Regions from separate parts of the Paenibacillus sp. 2003 genome, predicted to be linked through region 1. Evidence: riboswitches for the same ligand, from Rfam matches in the RefSeq annotation. Region 1 holds a riboswitch; each other region holds the start of a gene.

Region 1 (6,547 bases):
TATGTGGTTATGCACGCTGACGATTCAAAAAGTAGTACACTCTATTATTACGATACAAAAGGAACTTTAATCCAAAAGTTCAAAGTTCCATATTTAATTGAACAGATTACAGGAAATGTGATCATCGGCAAAAAATTTAGTGATCATCCCGATTTCTACATGAGCAGCCTGACCACGGGAAAAAAAATAAAAACGATTGCTGGCGGAAAAGGGTATAACCAGATTATGAGTGTATCTGATGATACGTTGTTGCATTATAGTATTCACAAAAAAACTATGACGCTAAAAGCATACAACAGTGCGGGGAAAATCAGATGGACAAAAGAACTTCCTTATATTGATTATTCAACAGAAATTGTTGCATTGAAGGATCGTTTTTTGTTTGTGGATGCTAAAAATAAACGAATTAAATTATATTCATCTGCGGGTAAGTTAATCGCTGAGAAGGCATATCTGCCGATACCAACCACCTATAACAGCTATTGGATGCCTCTTCATATGGCAATTGATGGTACAAGTTTTATGTTTACAGCTAAAAAGAATGGCAATGAAGAACTTGTTATTATGGACACAAGCAATCTGAAGGTTTTGTTCACCTACAAGAAAGGCGAATTTGATCTTGAAAAGGAATTTCTATTTTTAAATAACACAACGGGTCTGTACATCCTAAGCGACGAAGGTCGGACTTTAGTTAGCACTCAGTTAATTAAATAGCTTAATCAGAAGTATCAGAAGAGGAAAGTTCTCATGTTGATGTTAACGCTAAATCACCATGAAGAAGCCCCCACCAATCCAGTAATGGATCGTGAGGGCTTCTTCATATTTGGTTGTATCTCTAGCTTTTCGGGGTACAACTCTACATCAAGTCTTTTAATTCCGCCACTTCTTCGCAAGTTCGCCAATCTGATGTGGCGTAGTTCGGCAGCAGCCACCAATAATTTTTGCGCCCGCAGCAACCCACTGTTCCGAAGCATCACTCATACTGCCACATATACCCTGTCCACTCCACGTCTTCGTTGCTGCATCGTATACTTCTCCCGAGTTCGGATACACAATAACAGGTTTATAGCTGGTACGGCTCAAAATACCCACTGCTTCCGTCACCACTTCCATCGGAGCACAGTTCAGGCCAATCGCCGCAACCTGCGGCTCGGAGCCAAACGTCTGTGCACATACCTCAAGCAGTGTGCCTTCGCTGATGCTTGTCCCGTCCTTTAAAGAAAAAGATAACCAGGCATACGCATGAGGAAACTCCTTCAGTAAATCAACCAGCACCTGTGCTTCCTGCAAGGAAGGAATCGTCTCAAACGCCAGAATATCAGCACCCGCTTCAATCAGCGCCGCCATACGCGGACGGTGAAATGCGGCAAGCGTCTCATCCGACACGCCGTAATGACCGACATACTCTGAACCGTCCGCCAGATAAGCGCCGTACGGACCAACGGACCCGGCAATAATTGGACGTGGACGAAGACAATTTCCTTCGCGATCCCCTGTACGATCTGTTATATACTCCTCATTCTCCACCGTCTCAGCACGTACCGAAGAAGCTTCTACAAGCTGACTTGTCGAGCTTTCTCTCCCTACTAGTCTACTCTGCACTTCTGCCCACACGTCATCTCTCGCCTGTGCAGCCAGTTCCACCGTCTTGCGGATCAGCTCCAGTGCTTCCTGTTCATCGATCCCTCTCTTGCGGAAACCATCCACCGTCGCCTGATAACTGGATGTAATCGCACAGTCGGCTCCTGCTCGAAAATAATCTGCATGGACCTGAACGATAACATCCGGATTCTCAAGTAACACACGAGCAGACCATAGTGGATCATCGAGATCACATCCATGCTGTTCGAGTTCCGTTGCCAGCGCTCCATCCAGAATCATGACCGGATGTTCACGCAGGATCCGTTCTAAGGGGTTAGTCTGTTGTGCTTGCGTCATGTACTTGTCCTCTTTTCTTATTCACACGTTCTGTCAGATAATAAGCAGCGTAACACACTGCAATAAACGGAACCCCACAATACAGCGCAATTCGCTGTGTCGGGTCAAAGGCAATACCTATGCATGAAGCCAGGCATAATATAAATGAAACAATTGGTACCACCGGATACAGTGGTGTACGGTAGACCAGATCTTTGACGGCATGTCCTTCCCGGATATATTGTCTGCGGAACATGTATTGGGAGGCACTGATACTCATCCATACCGCAACGACAGCCAGACCTGAAATGGAAACCAGTGTAATATACACGGTACCTGGCGCAATGATGCTGGACAGCAAGGCCAACGCACCACCCACCATACTAATCAGAAGTGCATTCAGCGGTACCCCGCTTTTGGTCAATTTGGCAAACCACGGAGAGATCGTTTTTTTGTCAGCCAGAGACCAGAGCATCCGTGAAGATGCATATAGGCCCGAATTGGCAGCAGAGAGAATCGCCGTCAGAATAACAAAGTTCATAATGTCTGCTGCATAGGGTACACCCACCCGCTCCATTACCGCTACAAACGGACTTTCCAGTACACTGGCATCCGACATGGGCAACAAGGCCGACAAGATAATAATCGTTCCGATGAAGAAAATAACCAAACGCCACAGCGTTGTATGAATAGCTTTCGGTATCGTCTTTTCCGGGTTCTCCGTCTCACCGGCGGCAATGCCGATTAACTCGGTGCCTGAGAAGGCAAAGTTTACAGCAAGCATGGTCATCAATATGGCTGTAGCCCCATGAGGGAACCACCCGGATGCGGTAATATTCGATAGAAATGGAGCCGGTTCAGAATCCGCCATGGGAATGAACCCAAACATGGCTGCGCCACCGATAATAATGAAGATTACGATAGTCACTACTTTTACAGATGAGAACCAGAACTCGGATTCCGCAAATAATTTCACCGTTAATGCATTAAACAGAAAGATCATCAGTGCAAAGAGCGCACTCCATATCCATACGTTCACCGATGGGAACCAGCGCTGCATCAGCAATCCAGCGGCTGTGAATTCGGAGCCAAGCGCAACAGTCCAGGTTAACCAGTATAACCAAGCCACCGTGTAGCCTGTTGCCGGTCCGATATATTTGGTTGCATAACTATGAAATGCTCCCGTCTCTGGCATATGAACAGACAGTTCACCAAGACAGAGCATCACCAGATATACAACGATGGCTCCGATTAGATAGGACAGAATGGTTCCCAGTGGTCCCGCCTGCTGAATGGTGTAACCTGAGCTGAGGAATAGTCCCGTTCCAATGACTCCTCCGAGAGAGAGCATGACCACATGCCGTGCCTGCATTTTCCGCTGAAAATGCCCTTTGTCGTTGTTGTTTTCCATACCTGTTGCTCCCCTACTTCTTCATCCAGAAAAAACAAAAAAGACCCACTCTGCCTAAAGAGTGCGCCGTTACTGACAAATAAAAACAAACGCTCCTATCTATCAGGCTTTCACCCGCTGGAATTAGCACAGTATCCTTCAGATCTGTTGCTGAGGTTTCTAAGGGCCAGTCCCTCCACCTCTCTGGATAAGAAAATGATTTTTTACTAATATAGCGATCTATCATGAATGTGTCAACATTTAAATCATAAATGATAAAACACATCGCTATTCGGTGGAAGAGCCCGGATTGGTAATGGTAATCTTCACATCGTACGTGATTGGCACGGTACTAAAAATGTTGTCCCAATCATCTTTGACTTTCTTCCATGTTTTGGGTTCTTTAATACGCAAGCTGTCCCGAAAATCCGCAACATCAACTTTGTAAGTATGCTGTAGCTTGTATAACACCTGACGAATCTGTTGTTCCGCCAGATCTGAGAATTCTTTTTCCAGTTCCCTGCGATAAGCCCCTTTTTCCTCTCGTTCGGGAGCACGCCAATCCTCCATTAACCAGCCTTCGGATTCGGTCTTTACATGGAATGAAATATCATTGCCAACAACCTTGGGAATTATTTTTGTTTTCTTCTTTTTCATTTCATATACAACAGTAAATCCCTCTTTGTTGTAAGTCTTCAAGACGCCTCCTTTTTCTTTAGGCTTGATCCACGATAAACCTTCCAGATCCGTTTGACTCAGTTCTCCAATAAACTTAGTTGTTTTCCCATCGAATATGCTGCCACCTGAGAACTTGCCCTCTCCATTGGAGTACAGTACATTCTGGAGCAAGAAACTGGAACCAGATTGCATTTGGGCATCTAATTTGGAGAGCAAAACAGGGTCCAGGATTTTGTTGGACAAGTACGAATTACCGGTAATTCCTGTTAGATAAAATGCTGGAATCCGGGAGGGATCATCCGAAGTCAGGACATCCACGGCACGATGATGACTTATCAGCACCAGACAATTTGGACGAATATCGTTATCCCGAAGTACAAAATCCAGCAGCTGGTCCAGACCATACTTTTTGGCAATATCCTTGGAGACAACGATAACCTTCAGATGATGTCCGATAAGTGGACGATCTCGCCTTAGTGCAAACTGACGAAAGATTTGCAGCAAGGAATCTCCAGTAAGCTGTTCATTGGAATAGGACGTCTTTCCCGAAGCAGGTGAACCGGATTGTCCGCTCTGTTTACTGTTGGAACTGCCCGGGGCAATCTGCACCGTAGCCGTTATATAATTATTCTTTGGATACCTTCCTCCCTGAGCAGCGATGTCCTTCTCAAATTCTGTTTCTTTAGCGATATCGATCCCGAGACCAACATAGACACTTAGTTCCTCGATCTCTCTACTGCTCCAGCATCCGGATATTACCAGAAGGACGGACAAAGCAAAGGCTACACGTAAAAGCATAAAAAAACGAATCATGCATGTTTGCCTCCCTTTTTGCGAATCAGACTTATTATCAGCAGCAACAGAGGTAAAATGGCAAATAGAAGCACGGATAGATTGCCCAACATATCACCCAGGGCAAAAGTTTCATCCACGGTTTTCGGCATCATTGCCGTTAGATATATCAACGGCAGAAGGGCGTACATAATGACCTTGATCTTCTTCATACGAAATAAATCCCGAATCCCTACCGAAGCACAATAGTGTGTGATCGTGAAACTCGAGAAGATCTGCATAATCCAGATGACCAGTAGCAAGGATTCAAACCGTTCAAAGATCAAACCTTGAATCTCGAAGCTTCTTACGAGATCCAGCGTGGGCCAAGTACGTGTTTTGATGCCATCGAGTGACAGACTGCCTACAACCATCACAACGGTAATCAGATAAATCATAGTCGATATGATGATGCCCCAACTCATGGCTACATTGCTCTTTTTGGGTTTTTTCATATAAGCAGTCATGACAAACATGACTTCGTACCCCGTGTAAGCCAGCAGCGAAGGTTTCAACCCTTTGAGGACTGGCATGATACCCTCGCCGAGTACCGGTCTCAGATTGCCGATCTCAAACAACTGATTACTAAGCAAGATCTCAATCACAAATATAATCAGTGTAATCGGCAAAATAATCTCAAATACGCGCAAAATGACAGCAAGTCCGCCAGAGATCAAATATATGCCAATCCACATAAACACCATCACGATAGCCCATTTTGGTGTGCGCTCGAGCAAGTACATTCCTGTCACATCAGCCATGACCTTAATTTCGAATGCGGCAATCACCATAAAATACATAATCATGGCGAATCCCAATATGTAAGCAATCCAGCTCCCCGTAATCTCACGAGTGAACTGGAACACTGTTTTCTCCGGAAATCTGCGACACAGGGTAACCAGAATAATTCCGACACCCGTAATAATCAGTCCAGATAGAATGATGGAGATCCATACATCCGGCGTTCCGACAGCTTTGCTCGTCGTCCGAGGGAGCGTCAAAATCCCTGCGCCAAGCATGTAATTGACAATAATCACGACGGCCTGTCTTGTGCTAATTTTCCCTTCGGAGCTGTTCACTTCATCTCACCTCATACCTCGTGATTTATTTCATTTATTTTTTCGGTCTTTATCTATTGGACTAGACATCTCGGGACGCTTCCTCATCATATTTAGCGGAGCACGGATAATGAAATCCTTCCATTCCCCAAAATGATAAGGTACAGCCGGTGCAACATAAGACACGCCAAAGCTCGAGAGTCTCGCGAGATGGGTACATATGAGGAGAAAGAACATAACCACGCCGAACAATCCGAGCACAGCCGCGCTAAACATGGCAGCAAATCGCAGAATTCGCAGTGTTATGCCTGCACTATAGACGGGTATTGTAAAGGAGGATATGGCGGTAACCGCAACAACGATGACCAGGAATTGGCTTATAATTCCTGCCTGTACGGCCGCCTGGCCGATAATCAGACCTCCAACAATACCCAGCGAGGGTGCAATTGGCTTAGGTAAACGAATGCCAGCCTCCCTCAATATCTCGATCGACAGTTCCATGATCAGTACTTCGATGATTGAAGGAAACGGCACTCCCGTCCGTGTTTCAATAATCGTAAGTACCAGCTTGGTTGGGATAAGTCCCGGATGAAAAGAGATAAACGAAATATATAGCGCAGGTGCCAGCAGTGCCAGCATGGCAGCCATAAAGCGCAGCATTCGCAGGAATGTT
Region 2 (6,547 bases), on a different contig from region 1:
AAATCTCGGTACCATTCACATCTTCCGTTTCCTGAATCTTTTGGAAAATAACTTCGTCTGGAAGCACATAACCTTCATCTGAACCAGGTCTGCGGTAGAAAGCACAAAAACGGCAGTACACATCACACACGTTTGTGTAGTTGACGTTACGCCCAATTACAAATGTTCTGTATGGTTCAGGGTGCATGCGTTTCATAATGACATTAGCAGCTGCCCCGATTTTGTCCACTTCATTGGATTCAAATAGCTGAATCGTGTCTTCCAAGTCCAAACGTTCGCCCCGAAGGGCTTTATCTAAGATACGGTCTACCGTACTCATCGTAAAAAAGCCTCCCTCATGAAGAGAAATTATATAACGATCCGTCCCAACTTGTTCAAGAGAAGCAAGTTCTGGTGGCAACATCGTATTTCTGTACTCCACATATCGTAACACAGGTTACATGTGAAAAAAAGCACCTTATGTACAGGTGCTTTAAAAATAAGTAAAAATTTTTACATATGGAATGGAGTTTATTCGAGATTAAGTGATACGCATCGGCGTATTCGGTCATCCACTTTTACTAGGATTCCTGAAGTGCTTGCTCCAAATCTACAATGAGATCTTCGATATCTTCCAGACCTACGGAGAAGCGCAGCAGCCCATCTGTAATGCCACGGTCACGGCGAACCTCAGCCGGCATTGCCGCATGAGACATCATAGCTGGGTAGGACAGAATACTCTCCACAGCTCCCAAGCTTACAGCAACAATAGGTAGCTTCACCCGGTTAAGAACTGCTTTTGCGCGATCACCTGAACCGACGTCAAATGAAACGACAGCTCCATATCCTGTGGACTGGCGCTCATGTGCCTCACGGCCCGGATGATCCTCCAATCCAGGATAAAAGACAGCGGTAATATCACTGCGCTCATTAAGCCATGCCGCCAGTTTGGCTGTGCTCCGTTCACTATGAGCCATGCGAGCCCCCAAGGTTTTCATCCCGCGCATCAGAAGCCAGGATTCTTGTGCCCCGAGTACAGTTCCAAGTCCATTTTGCAACTGTTTCAGTTGTACGCCAAGTGATTCCGTGCGAGCAACAGCTAACCCAGCCAGTACATCACTGTGACCTCCGAGAAACTTCGTAGCACTATGTACGACGATGTCCACACCAAGCTCAATTGGACGCTGATAGTAAGGTGTCATAAAAGTGTTATCCAGTATCGTGATCAGGTCATGTTCCTTCGACCAGTCAGTTACGGCAGCGATATCCGTAATTCGCAGTGTAGGGTTGGACGGTGTTTCCATATAAACTGCTTTGGTGTTTGGCTTGAGTGCCGCTTTTACTTCATCTATATTGGTCATGTCTACAAAGGTCGTCTCGATCTGCATGCGGCTTAATATGGAAGTAAGCAAACGATACGTACCTCCATATACGTCTTCCGTTACAATCATGTGGTCTCCTGCGGAGAACATCATGAACACGCTTGAAATCGCAGCCATCCCCGAAGAATAGGCAAAACCTCGTGCGCCGCCCTCCAGCAGTGTGATGTAATCTTCCAGAGCCTGGCGTGTCGGATTACCCGAACGACTGTAATCATGTTGAGGCGGATTGAAGATATCAAAATGATGGAATGTTGATGCTTGATAGATCGGTACACTGGAGGCTCCGGTCGTTTTGTCAATCTCATCGCCAAAATGGAGCAATTTGGTATCAAATTTCAACTCGGAATTGGGCTTGTTGTTGGACTCACTCATGAGTGCACGCCTCCTTCCACTTCCTGTTGTGCAACTGTCAGAGCATTGCCGAGATCTGCAATCAGATCATCCGCATGTTCAATGCCTACGGAGAACCGGAGCAAACGGTCATCCACACCTACGGCGTCACGAATTTCAAGCGGAATATCCGCATGAGTCTGTACTGCCGGATAAGTCATGAGTGATTCGACTCCGCCGAGACTTTCGGCAAAAGCAATGAGTTTGATATGACGCAGCAACGGTTCAACATAACGTGCATCCTTCACTTTGAAAGAGAAGATACCTGTGTTACCGGTGGATTGTTTATTCTGTATTTCATACCCCGGATGATCGGATAGGCCTGGATGATACACTTCAACCACCGCTGGGTGCTCAAGCAAGTATTTAGCAATAGTAAGTGCATTGTGCTCATGACGCTCCATGCGAAGAGCCAGCGTTTTCATACCTTTCATCAACTGGTAGGAGTCACTTGGAGACAATACCGCTCCAATGGAATTATGCAAGAACGCCATCTCTGCAGATAACGCCTCACCTTTGGTAATAATTAGTCCAGCGAGCACATCATTGTGTCCACCCAGATATTTGGTAGCGCTATGAATGATGATATCGGCACCCAGTTCAATCGGACGTTGGAAAAATGGAGTCAACAACGTGTTGTCAACAATGGTCAACAGGTTGTAACTTTTCGCCCAGGAAGCAACGGCTTCCACATCTGTGATCATCATCAGTGGATTGGTTGGTGTCTCAATAAATACAGCTTTTGTATTCGGCTGACGAACCTTCTCCAGTGCTGCAAGGTCATTCGTGTCCACATAACTTGCAGTTACGCCGAAACGGGACAGGATACGTTCCAGCAGACGATAGGTTCCACCATACAGATCCAGCGATACAATCAGATGATCCCCTTGACCAAACATGGCAAAAATCGTTTGCAGCGCGGCCATTCCCGAGCTACAGGCAAACCCTGCATCACCGGACTCCAGCGCTGCGGCGGCTTCTTCCAATACTTTACGGGTTGGATTAGTCGTACGGATATAATCAAACCCCGTGCTTTGTCCAAGCTTCGGGTGGCGAAACGCAGTGGATTGATAGATCGGAAAGTTAATGGCGCCTGTTACCGGTTCATTGATGGACCCAATTTGTGCTAAGCGGCTTTCGATTTTCAACTTGTTGTTGTCTTCCATTGCTGCATCCTCCTGTAATCTCGATTAGATTTGCGGGCCAATATCGTAAGGTGTTTCTTGATACACATAGTAATTGAGCCAGTTAGAGAATAATAAGTTGGCATGAGCGCGCCAAGTAGCCGGTGGCACACGGGAAGGGTCGTCATTCGGATAATAATGTCTAGGCAATGCGATATCCAACCCTTTGGCTGCATCCCGGTCATACTCCCACTTTAATGAGAACGGGTCATACTCGGCATGTCCTGTGGCAAAAATCTGTTTGCCGTCTTTGGTAGCAACCAGGAAGATCCCCGCTTCCTCGGATTCAGCCAAAATCTCTAAATTCTCATTCTTTTCAATATCTTCGCGTCTCACTTCCGTATGACGGGAATGTGGAACGTTGAATACTTCATCGAATCCACGCAACAACGGAACATGTGGTTTATTAATGGTATGTGGGAAAACGCCAAAACACTTTTCATCAAGTGCAACCTTGGGTACGTCAAAATGATGGTATAAACCTGCCTGGGAAGCCCAACATATGTGGAGGGTTGAAGTCACATTGGTTTTGGTCCATTCGAAGATCTCCTGGATTTCATTCCAATAGTTCACGTCTTCGAAATCCATCTGTTCCACCGGGGCACCCGTAATAATCATTCCATCGAAACGGCGGTGCTCAATCTCATCGAAGGTTTTATAGAACAAATCCAAATACTCTTGAGACGTATTCTTTGACGTATGGGATTTGGGATGTACGAGAACGACATCCACCTGAATAGGCGTGTTTCCCACCAGACGAAGCAATTGTGTTTCGGTCGTTTCCTTTGTGGGCATCAGGTTTAATATAGCGATACGGAGTGGACGAATATCCTGCTGATATGCAGAAGTTTCATCCATGACGAAGATATTCTCTCCTTCAAGTACTTCTTTTGCTGGTAGAGTATCGGGTATTTTGATTGGCATAGTAAGTCTAACTCCTCCTTGTGCATAGATAGATGCAGCCACCCTTGGCTTGATGTCTTCACATCAATACAGTTATAGACTGCCTCGAGCTTGTAAAAACATTGAATTGCTCTTTCATTCAACGTTACAAACAACCTCAAGTTCCTTAGCGAAAATCACTGCTGAGAAGTCGGGGCATATGACAAAGACCTTCCTCGGATTTCGAGAAAGGTCATATGTAAAATAGATATGCGCCTCTCTCATCTCTCAGTTACAACAGTGCCACTTGACACTTAGTCGCTGCAAGAATTAGCACCGTGCGGTATACCGCCGGTTGCCGGGTTTCATCGGGCCAGTCCCTCCACCTACTCTTGATAAGATTTCGCTGTATTAGATTGTAATTTAATATGGTTCACCGTCTACTTTATTACATTAATGCCCTCACGTCAAGATGCAGTTCGATGTCTGCTTCCCAGATCGGAACCGTTCATCATCCGTTGTCATACACTGCCTCAGGGCGCGAAATAGACACATTTTTGCGCTTGAAAGCACCTTGTACCAGCGGTATACTAAACAAGGTGTTATAAACCCTTATGTGAGAGGTGACATATTAAATGGATGGCGACCCGAGGCCTGACTGGCAGCCGAATTCCGACAAACTGCATAGAGAATTGACATCAGCATGCCGGCAGCGGGACGTGACTTCCGTTTGATTATATAGTGTACGCAGCCCTGATCTCCAGGCTCCGCTGCCGACCGGCTGATTTGTTCTTTTTGCGCCCATAATGATAATATCCGCCAAGTTGGCGGGTGCAGAAGGAGTAGATTAACGATGAAAATCCGGTTGGTAAACAACGGTGTATTTATTCCGGTGGACGACATTCAGCAGGCGCTGACTCCACCAGCGGAAGGATTTTACTGGATTGATGCAGACGTAGACGATTTGGCGGTACTTCAGCCGCTGTTCTTGATGCATGATCTGGCTGTGGAAGACTGTCTTAGTGACGAAGAACAACGTCCGAAGATTGAAATTTATGAGAACCATTATTTTATTGTGATTAATAGCATCCGTTTCGATGATGAAGAGATATTTCTACGTGCGGTGAACTTATTCCTCGGCAGACATTTCATTATTAGTGTTACCAAGCAAAAGGTCAGCGAATTGCGCACACTGAAACCAATCCTGTGGGAACAGGAAATCAGTACACCGGATCGTCTGCTGTATTTGCTGGTTGACTTGATTGTTGATAATTATTTCACCGTAGGTGACCGAATTGAAGCACGGATCGAGAAGCTTGAGGAAGACATTCTGATGCACACCAAAAAGTCACATCTGAATGAAATTATCGGGCTACGCAGTGAGATTCTGTGGCTGAAAAAAGTGCTCGGACCTCAGAAAGAGGTCATTAACACCTTGAACAAAAAAGATCTGCGTCTCATTGATGATCAACTGCAAAAGTATTTCAGTGACATCTATGAGAATGCTGTAAAAATATCTGAAACCTTTGAGACTTATCGCGACCTGATGGGCAACTTGCGAGAAGCCTACCAATCCAGTATTGCGAACCGGGCGAATGAGATCATGCGTGTATTTACCGCCATTACCACGGTCTTCATGCCGCTGACGGTCATTACCGGTATATACGGCATGAACTTTACGAATATGCCAGAGCTTAACTGGAAATACAGCTATTTTGTTGTGATTGGCCTGATGGTTACACTGGGCCTGAGCATGTTCTTCATTTTCCGCAAGAAAGACTGGGTATGAACTCGTATGAAATAACAAAGACGAAGCGCTCCTCCGGGAGAAAACGCCTCGTCTTTTTTCATTTCTGATCATTAACCAACATTCTTCTCTGTCTCTGTGTGCCGACGAAAGCGGATTCGAATCATGCGCAGTCTTTCATAGACCTGCTCCAGACTTCCTCCATCGGGTTTCTCTCCTCCATACACCTTATGTAATACTGGCTTCAGGAACGTATCTCCCAGCTCCTCATACGCACTCCATACGGCCTCTTGTTCGTTCTCTGGCATCACTGCCAGCTCCACATCAAGAAGACAATCGGTGTCATAACCTTCGTGATCCAGTGCCTCTAACAGCTCAACCAACTCACGTCGGGATAATCCGGATCGATTAACAATCTCCTCTAACGTATACCCTTCCTTCATGCCTTCAAGCACCTGCTTACGCGTGGTGAACTTATCAAGTTCCTGCTTATACTTCTGCTCTCTCTGCTTGTATAACCAACTCTCATACTCTTCTTCCTTCAGCGCCGTGTATACCCAGTCCAGCGGGAATGTCGTTGAACGCTCCAACCCGTTTGTAATCTCCATCCATTCCGTACCATACTCAGTTGCTTTGCTCTCTCCTACGCCCGGCAGTTGCATCAGTTCATCCAGCGATTGCGGAACAAAGGCACTGATCAAACGCAGCAAACGATTTGTTGCAATAAAATACGGTGCCTTCCGGTCAGACACAGCTCTCTTCCTGCGCCATGTGCACAGATCCGTATATAATTGCTCATTGCCGTATAACTCACTGTAACAATGGAGCCGCTGTCCACCATAACTGCGTGACTTCAGATCATCATTCTCATGAAATAACCCCTGCAACTGCGGTCGGTACCCCTCACTCATCTGTATGGCAAGCTGATGACGGTAAATATGAAGCAGCTCCTCCCAAGAAGTCCCTTCATACCAGATGCTGTC
Region 3 (6,547 bases), on a different contig from region 1:
TTGTTTCCGCAAGCTGCGAGAACCGCAATTAACATAAGACTAAGTAGAGCAAAAGACCATTTTTTCATGTGTAAAACCCCTTCTCTAATCATTTTTTTCATGTGGCGTCCGCATGAATGCATATCCATCATGTTATCTATGTGTTATTTCCTGGTGAAAAATGTAACCAAGCGATCTCCAGCCATCTGGAGAATTTGCACGAGAATAATCATCGACACCACGGATATAATCATGATTTCATTTTGATAACGGAAATATCCGTAGTTAATAGCCAGTGTTCCCAGACCTCCACCACCAACCATGCCCGCCATCGCCGTATAGGAGACTAGCGTAACGATGGTGATCGTTATCCCAGCGAGCAGGCCAGGCAGTGCCTCAGGCAACAACACCCGTCTTACAATCTGTCCGGTCGATGCACCCATCGACTGTGCTGCTTCAATTACCCCCCGGTCAACTTCTCGCAACGTTGTCTCCACCAATCGAGCAAAATAAGGAGCTGCTGAAATAACCAAAGGAGGTATGACGCCAAGAACCCCCGTAGCTGTACCGACAAGTATACGAGTGAATGGAATAAGAGCAACAATCAATATGATAAATGGGACCGAGCGCAAAATATTAACAATCAGGGATAGTATAGTGTAGACTGTCCGTGACTTCATTGAAGCAGATCGGGCTGTCATGAACAGCAGAACTCCGAGCGGTAAACCCAAGATAACGGTGAACAGGCCTGATACACCCAAAATCTGCAGTGTCTCTATGGAAGCTTTACCAACCTCTTCCCAACGAACTGTTGAAAAATCCATCTAACGAAGCACCTCCACATCAAGTCCCTCAGCGGTCAATTCGGATATCGTCCGATCAATCGCATTGGAATCACCTTCGAACCGAACGGTCAGTTGTCCATACGGAACCTGTTTGATCGTAGAGATCGTTCCTTGCAGGATGGCAAAATCCACACCCGTCTTACGAACCGTTCTGGACAAAATCGCTTCATATGTTTTGTTCCCCAGAAAGGATATCTTCACAAGTTTCGAAGCAACACCTGCCTGCAATTCAATGCCTGCATTCGCCAGAGCGGTCTCTTCCAGAGCCAGTCCAGCTTCATGGTCACGCATCATGAAGTCTCGTGTAATCGCATGCTGCGGCTTCAGGAACACCTCGGTTACAGGTCCCTGTTCCACAATACCACCTTGATGAATGACAGCCACCTTATCACAGATGTTCTGGATGACATGCATCTCATGTGTAATCAGCACAATCGTAAGGTTGTACTTTTCGTTAATGTCGAGCAATAACTTCAGGATTGAATTTGTCGTCTGTGGATCAAGTGCTGAAGTAGCCTCATCGCAGAGAAGTACATTCGGATCACTCGCAAGTGCTCTCGCAATCCCCACACGTTGTTTCTGTCCACCTGATAATTGAGCTGGATATTTGTTGCTATGGTTCTCCAGACCAACGAGATTAAGCATTTCCTTCACTTTCCGATCAATGGCATCCTTGGGTGTATTCACAAGCTTTAGTGGAAAAGCCACATTATCATATACCGTTGCCGAAGATAACAGATTAAAGTGTTGAAAAATCATCCCGATCTTGCGTCTCTGTTGCTGCAGTTCGGTTTTGCTCAGTTCAGTCAGGTTGATCCCATCAACCCATACTTCACCCTCCGTAGGCCGTTCCAGCAAATTAATGCAGCGAATCAATGTACTTTTGCCCGCTCCAGAATGGCCAATCACGCCGTAGATTTCGCCCTTTTGGATGCTCAAATTCAGCTCGGATAAAGCTGTTGTAGATTTTGCCCCTTTGCCGTACATTTTCGTTAAACCTTTTAATTCAATCAATCGCACTTGCCCCTTTCCAACCACCTACATGTATCTTTACCCGATCTAAAGGAAAACTCCCCTTAAAGTACAAAAAAAGAGCCCTTTGCAGATACAAAGAGGGCTCTTCACGTGAAAGAATATACCTTCTCATCTGCCAAAATCGTGTCTTGCACCATTTTGTAGGAATTAGCACCTAACATCTATAACGAATGATACATGTATCATGTCGTTACAAATCGGTTGCCGGGCTTCATCGGGCCTGTCCCTCCGCCGCTCTCGATAAGAAATATGTTGTTGTAGGATTTTATAAGTTCATGTAGTTTATGCTTTATAATGTGAACGTAACTTCCGAAATATCAATTATATCCGTGTAACATTCGATTGAAATTCAGTATATTCCAAGTATTCCGATTTGTCAAAGGGAATTATTTCTTTTCCATATTCTGTTGATATAACGATAAGAGGCTGTTAACGTTTCACAGACCATATCCACGCCCTGACGCATTTCCTGCACATGCTGATTCAAATCCTCCAATTTCACTTTACCTTGCAAGGTCTGGTGTAACTGCCACAGGTCATCATGCATTTCTGAGTTCATGTAGTGAATTTCCATATTACGTCGTTTGCGCAGCTTGCTCATCGGCTCACGATAAGAGTCCTTGATCTGTATTAATTGCAACGCAAGATCATGGTGCTCCCTCGCATAATCGAACTGCCTTAACACTGTAAAATAAGAAAAATGCGCTTTGGTATTTGAAGTATTCAACTGGAATATTTCATTTAATACCGTGCCCACTTTATCCAGGATGGCAAAGCAGCGGATAAAGCCATCTTTGTAGAAATACACATACCGTGCATACTCGGCTTTTTCAGTCGCCGTCATATCATCCGTTGAGCCTGCAACGACCTTATTGCGAAAATGAGCAGCAGCGAAACAGCTTTGCTCCAGTTCATCCAGTGAGGAGATGAGTCCCTGAGTCCACACATACAGTTTCCGATAGTCATGCGTGGGATCATGGTCCACATGCATTTGTCGTTGAAATAACTCAAGCGTATGCGCCATTGCGTCCATCGCTGCCTTCAATTTACCTTCGTTTATACGTGGCTTTTCCCCCAACAACGTTCGCAGCATATCTAACCTCCTCTTTTCCAAATCAACAAAAATTCATCACATTAAACGTAAAACATCATCCATTCCGTGTAATTGCTGCTTGCCATAGGTTGCCCTGATCCCCCTGACATCAAACAAAGTCCACCATCCAATGATGTACATCACTGGATGGTGGACTTTCATATTTAGCCCAAGTACCTTTGGAAAAAGAATGGATCTATATCTTAGAACCGATTAACCGGGCGATGCAGCTTGTACACCAGGAAACTCATATACGTTAAAACTCCGAATAATATGGCGATATCCAGCATATGAGCTAGAGCTACAAACATGTATACTTCCGGACGGTTCATTGTCACCATCATGAAAATACCAATGACTACTTGCATCAGAATAAGAACAACGGATACCACACCCAGAGTACGCATTTCCTTGTTGTCCGGATTATTACGGTAAGCGAAGTGACCCAGGATCGCAATAACAATCACGAGCGACGCAGCAGCTGCACGGTGAGCAAAGGCAACTGCAACCCCACCCGAAAGCTCAGGAATAATCTGACCGTTACAGAGCGGAAATCCCCAACATCCGCCGGCAGAATCCGTGTGACTCACAAATGCACCCGTGTATACCACGAGATATGTGTAAATGGTGGAGAACCAGACCAGATTCCTGAATTTTTTACTAACTCGAGGGTATTTATTCAGTCGCTCCAATCCGCCATCTTTGGCCTCTTGCCTGATGCCCAGCGCCATCATTAGGGAACTGGCAAAAGCAATCAGTGCAAAGCCGAAATGCAGTGCCATGACTGCTGAAGATTGGGAGAAGACAACGGCAAAAGCCCCCATGATTCCCTGGACGATAACAAATACCAGAGTTAAGAAAGAAAACAATTGCAGGTCACGGCGTGACTTGCCGAACTGCAGAAAAGCAACAAACGAGGCAATGGACAACAATCCAGCCAGTGCGCTTACAGCACGATGGGAATATTCAATAAGTGAAGCCACAGTATGTGCCGGAACGAGTTTTCCGTTACATAAAGGCCATTCTGTTCCGCAGCCAAGGCCTGATTCCGTTTTGGTTACGATGCCTCCACCAAAAGTGGCCAGAAACATGACAAGACAGGTTAATACGGTTAACCATTTAAACAAAGTTAAGTGTTTCAATTTTTTCTCACCCGCTGTTGGTTTAAGATGGCGAAGAATATTCTCCGCTTGTTTCGGTACTTTGACACTTATTTCACAACTAAATTCATTATACCGGATAAAATGTTCATTGACGTCGCGCTTTGTGACAAAATGTTAACGTCTGGTGAATTAATGACCCACAGGTCATTGGAGTTATGTAATTGAGGGATATGCCAGTTGAATTGGGTCTTAAACAGAATCCTGAACACACAAACGCCATTTCCCTATTTCAAGAGAAATGGCGTTTCATCTAGTATACCCTTTAACAACATGAACCTGTCATACATTTATATAAGTTCAATGAAACATTTACACAATAACGGAGAGGACAGAAATAGCCTGAAGAAGCGAAGCGTTCGCCTTTATCCCCGGATTTCCCCCTAATAAAAGGGATCAAAGAAATCTGGGGATAACAGCGATCAAAAGGTTATTCTGTCATCGGAGTGTCTGTGTGAATATTCATCATTTGAACTTGTATAACATCATTTATGGATCGTGTTGTACACCTCAACTGCGCGATCCAGGAACTGCTCAATCTCTTCTCTTGACTTGCGAAGCTTGTTCACATACCGTACGAGTTCGCGGCCATCTGAATACGCCACAAAGCTTGGAATGCCAAGAATATTCTGCTCTTCACTAACCGTTCCAACCTGATCCACGTCGACCTCAATCAAAGTCAGTTCACGTGCATATTTCTCTTCAACCTCAGGCATAAACGGATCGATGTATTTGCAGTCGCCACACCAGTCTGCCTTGAATACGGCAATCGTCAAACGTGGGGATTGGATAGCTACATCAAAAGCCGGTTTGGAAGTAATCTGTTCCATTCGGTTCATCTCCCTTTCTGTACCTTGTCTTACCCTAAGTGAAGCAAATTGGCGAGTGGAAGTCAAATAATCAGCGCATACTTAGAATAAACCACATGGTCTGTGAAATTAAACCCAGAACATCATGAAAGGATGTCACATCATGACTTCCACCAGAACCGATTCTTCCAGCGAACAGCATCACGGGTCCCTTCTGCAGATTGTCCGTTCCATTCCGGGTGCTGCCCGTGAAATCTGGCGTGGCAAACAAGCGGCATGGCAAGCTTCAGCACAGCTTCGTCACCCATTGCGTGACATCGAGTGGGATACCGATACAGCAGCTGCCTTACAGTCTGAGGTGGAGCGTTTGTTACCTGCCAGCGGCAAATCTTTTGCACGCACGGACCAGGTTCAAAGCGCACTCGTCTGCGAAGAAGATTGCATCATTCTGGAAGAGATTAAGACACTGACCCAGGAGCATAATCGGAGTAATATCACCCGCACGGCAGCCTATCTGGAATGTTATGAGCAATATCCCGAACTGCATTGGGCACTGCTGGCCCATATGGTCTCTCGCAACGGAGGATATCACATGACAGATCTTCAAAGTGACTTAATGCATAATCTACAGAATCAAAGCGATCGCGAGCATATGTATCGGCTGCTGGAGCGATGCAATGCACTCATTTTCCAAGATGCATATCCCCAGCTTTTGCTGTATATGAACAGTCGCCGGATCGGACGAAGCTGTTTCCATCTCTTATCGCACTTTCACGTATCGGCGTTTATGACGCCGTTTTGGGAACGCTTTTGGCTGGAACGGTGCAGTTCACTGCTTAGTGTGGCATTAATTATTAATGAGCAGAACTATATCGAGAGCCGGGTGGTGCAGCACCCTTATTTTCAAAAAGAAGTACTTTCCAAACCCGCATTCCATCTGCATAATCTGGCCGGTCTGAATCATATCGTCTTTCCTCTTGGACGGGGAGCAGGACTCGCAGGACGCGTCATTGAACATTTTGGCAAGTTGGATGAGCGAATTATGTTTGGCAAAGGCCTATACGCCCTGTTGTTTGGCGTGGAGCAAGTACACACACAAGTGTTGGAGTTCGCACGTTTGGTTCCCCATCGTGGCTCACGCGCTGAATATTGGCCTGGCCTGTTTACCAATCATGAAGACGAGGCGGGTGAACATACATTATACGCTCAGGCGTTACTGGATGAGGAATGGCTTCCAGAAGGACAGCGATTATATAGTCCGGAACTGCTCGCCGTATGGGGAGACACGCCTTATGAACCGATCACCAGACAGGACTGGCTTCAGACTCGGGATAGTCTCGGTTATCTGACGGCACCTCGCCGCCCATGGCTGTTTGAGATGAGTCACGAACACCGGTATGGCATGCTGAAAACAGCACTGGCTCATGATACTAAAGCGATCACACACTAATGCTAAAGATCATATAGAGCAGTCAAAGACGGATGATGTGGATACCCGATATACCGCTAATCCTTGCTTACGGGGCTAATCTCGAGCTCATTCAATCAGCTCGCTTTAACTATACAAAAAGCCCTGTCCGCTTAACAGCAGACAGAGCTTTTATCCATGAGCTTATATCCTATTTT

What was found. Region 1 has a riboswitch for S-adenosylmethionine ahead of mmuP (S-methylmethionine permease). Riboswitches for the same ligand answer to the same signal wherever they lie in the genome.
Region 2: another riboswitch for S-adenosylmethionine. It lies ahead of metA (homoserine O-acetyltransferase MetA); the one in region 1 lies ahead of mmuP (S-methylmethionine permease).
Region 3: another riboswitch for S-adenosylmethionine. It lies ahead of J2X75_RS21270 (methionine ABC transporter ATP-binding protein); the one in region 1 lies ahead of mmuP (S-methylmethionine permease).

The regions. Positions count from the first base shown of each region.
Region 1 covers NZ_JAVDTB010000009.1:36,939-43,485, reverse strand. The annotation lists gene J2X75_RS25400 (outer membrane protein assembly factor BamB family protein) at 1-714, shown strand, start outside; gene mmuM (homocysteine S-methyltransferase) at 871-1,938, opposite strand; gene mmuP (S-methylmethionine permease) at 1,916-3,328, opposite strand; SAM riboswitch class I at 3,421-3,522, opposite strand; gene J2X75_RS25385 (Ger(x)C family spore germination protein) at 3,596-4,798, opposite strand; gene J2X75_RS25380 (GerAB/ArcD/ProY family transporter) at 4,795-5,895, opposite strand; gene J2X75_RS25375 (spore germination protein) at 5,926-6,547, opposite strand, start outside.
Region 2 covers NZ_JAVDTB010000001.1:269,712-276,258, reverse strand. The annotation lists gene mqnC (cyclic dehypoxanthinyl futalosine synthase) at 1-319, opposite strand, end outside; gene J2X75_RS01465 (trans-sulfuration enzyme family protein) at 561-1,733, opposite strand; gene J2X75_RS01460 (PLP-dependent transferase) at 1,730-2,917, opposite strand; gene metA (homoserine O-acetyltransferase MetA) at 2,942-3,859, opposite strand; SAM riboswitch class I at 4,096-4,219, opposite strand; gene corA (magnesium/cobalt transporter CorA) at 4,671-5,606, shown strand; gene J2X75_RS01445 (HRDC domain-containing protein) at 5,678-6,547, opposite strand, start outside.
Region 3 covers NZ_JAVDTB010000005.1:262,342-268,888, forward strand. The annotation lists gene J2X75_RS21260 (MetQ/NlpA family ABC transporter substrate-binding protein) at 1-68, opposite strand, end outside; gene J2X75_RS21265 (methionine ABC transporter permease) at 144-803, opposite strand; gene J2X75_RS21270 (methionine ABC transporter ATP-binding protein) at 804-1,838, opposite strand; SAM riboswitch class I at 1,965-2,106, opposite strand; gene J2X75_RS21275 (Cthe_2314 family HEPN domain-containing protein) at 2,236-2,952, opposite strand; gene J2X75_RS21280 (COX15/CtaA family protein) at 3,156-4,094, opposite strand; gene J2X75_RS21285 (thioredoxin family protein) at 4,598-4,942, opposite strand; gene J2X75_RS21290 (DUF2515 family protein) at 5,085-6,371, shown strand.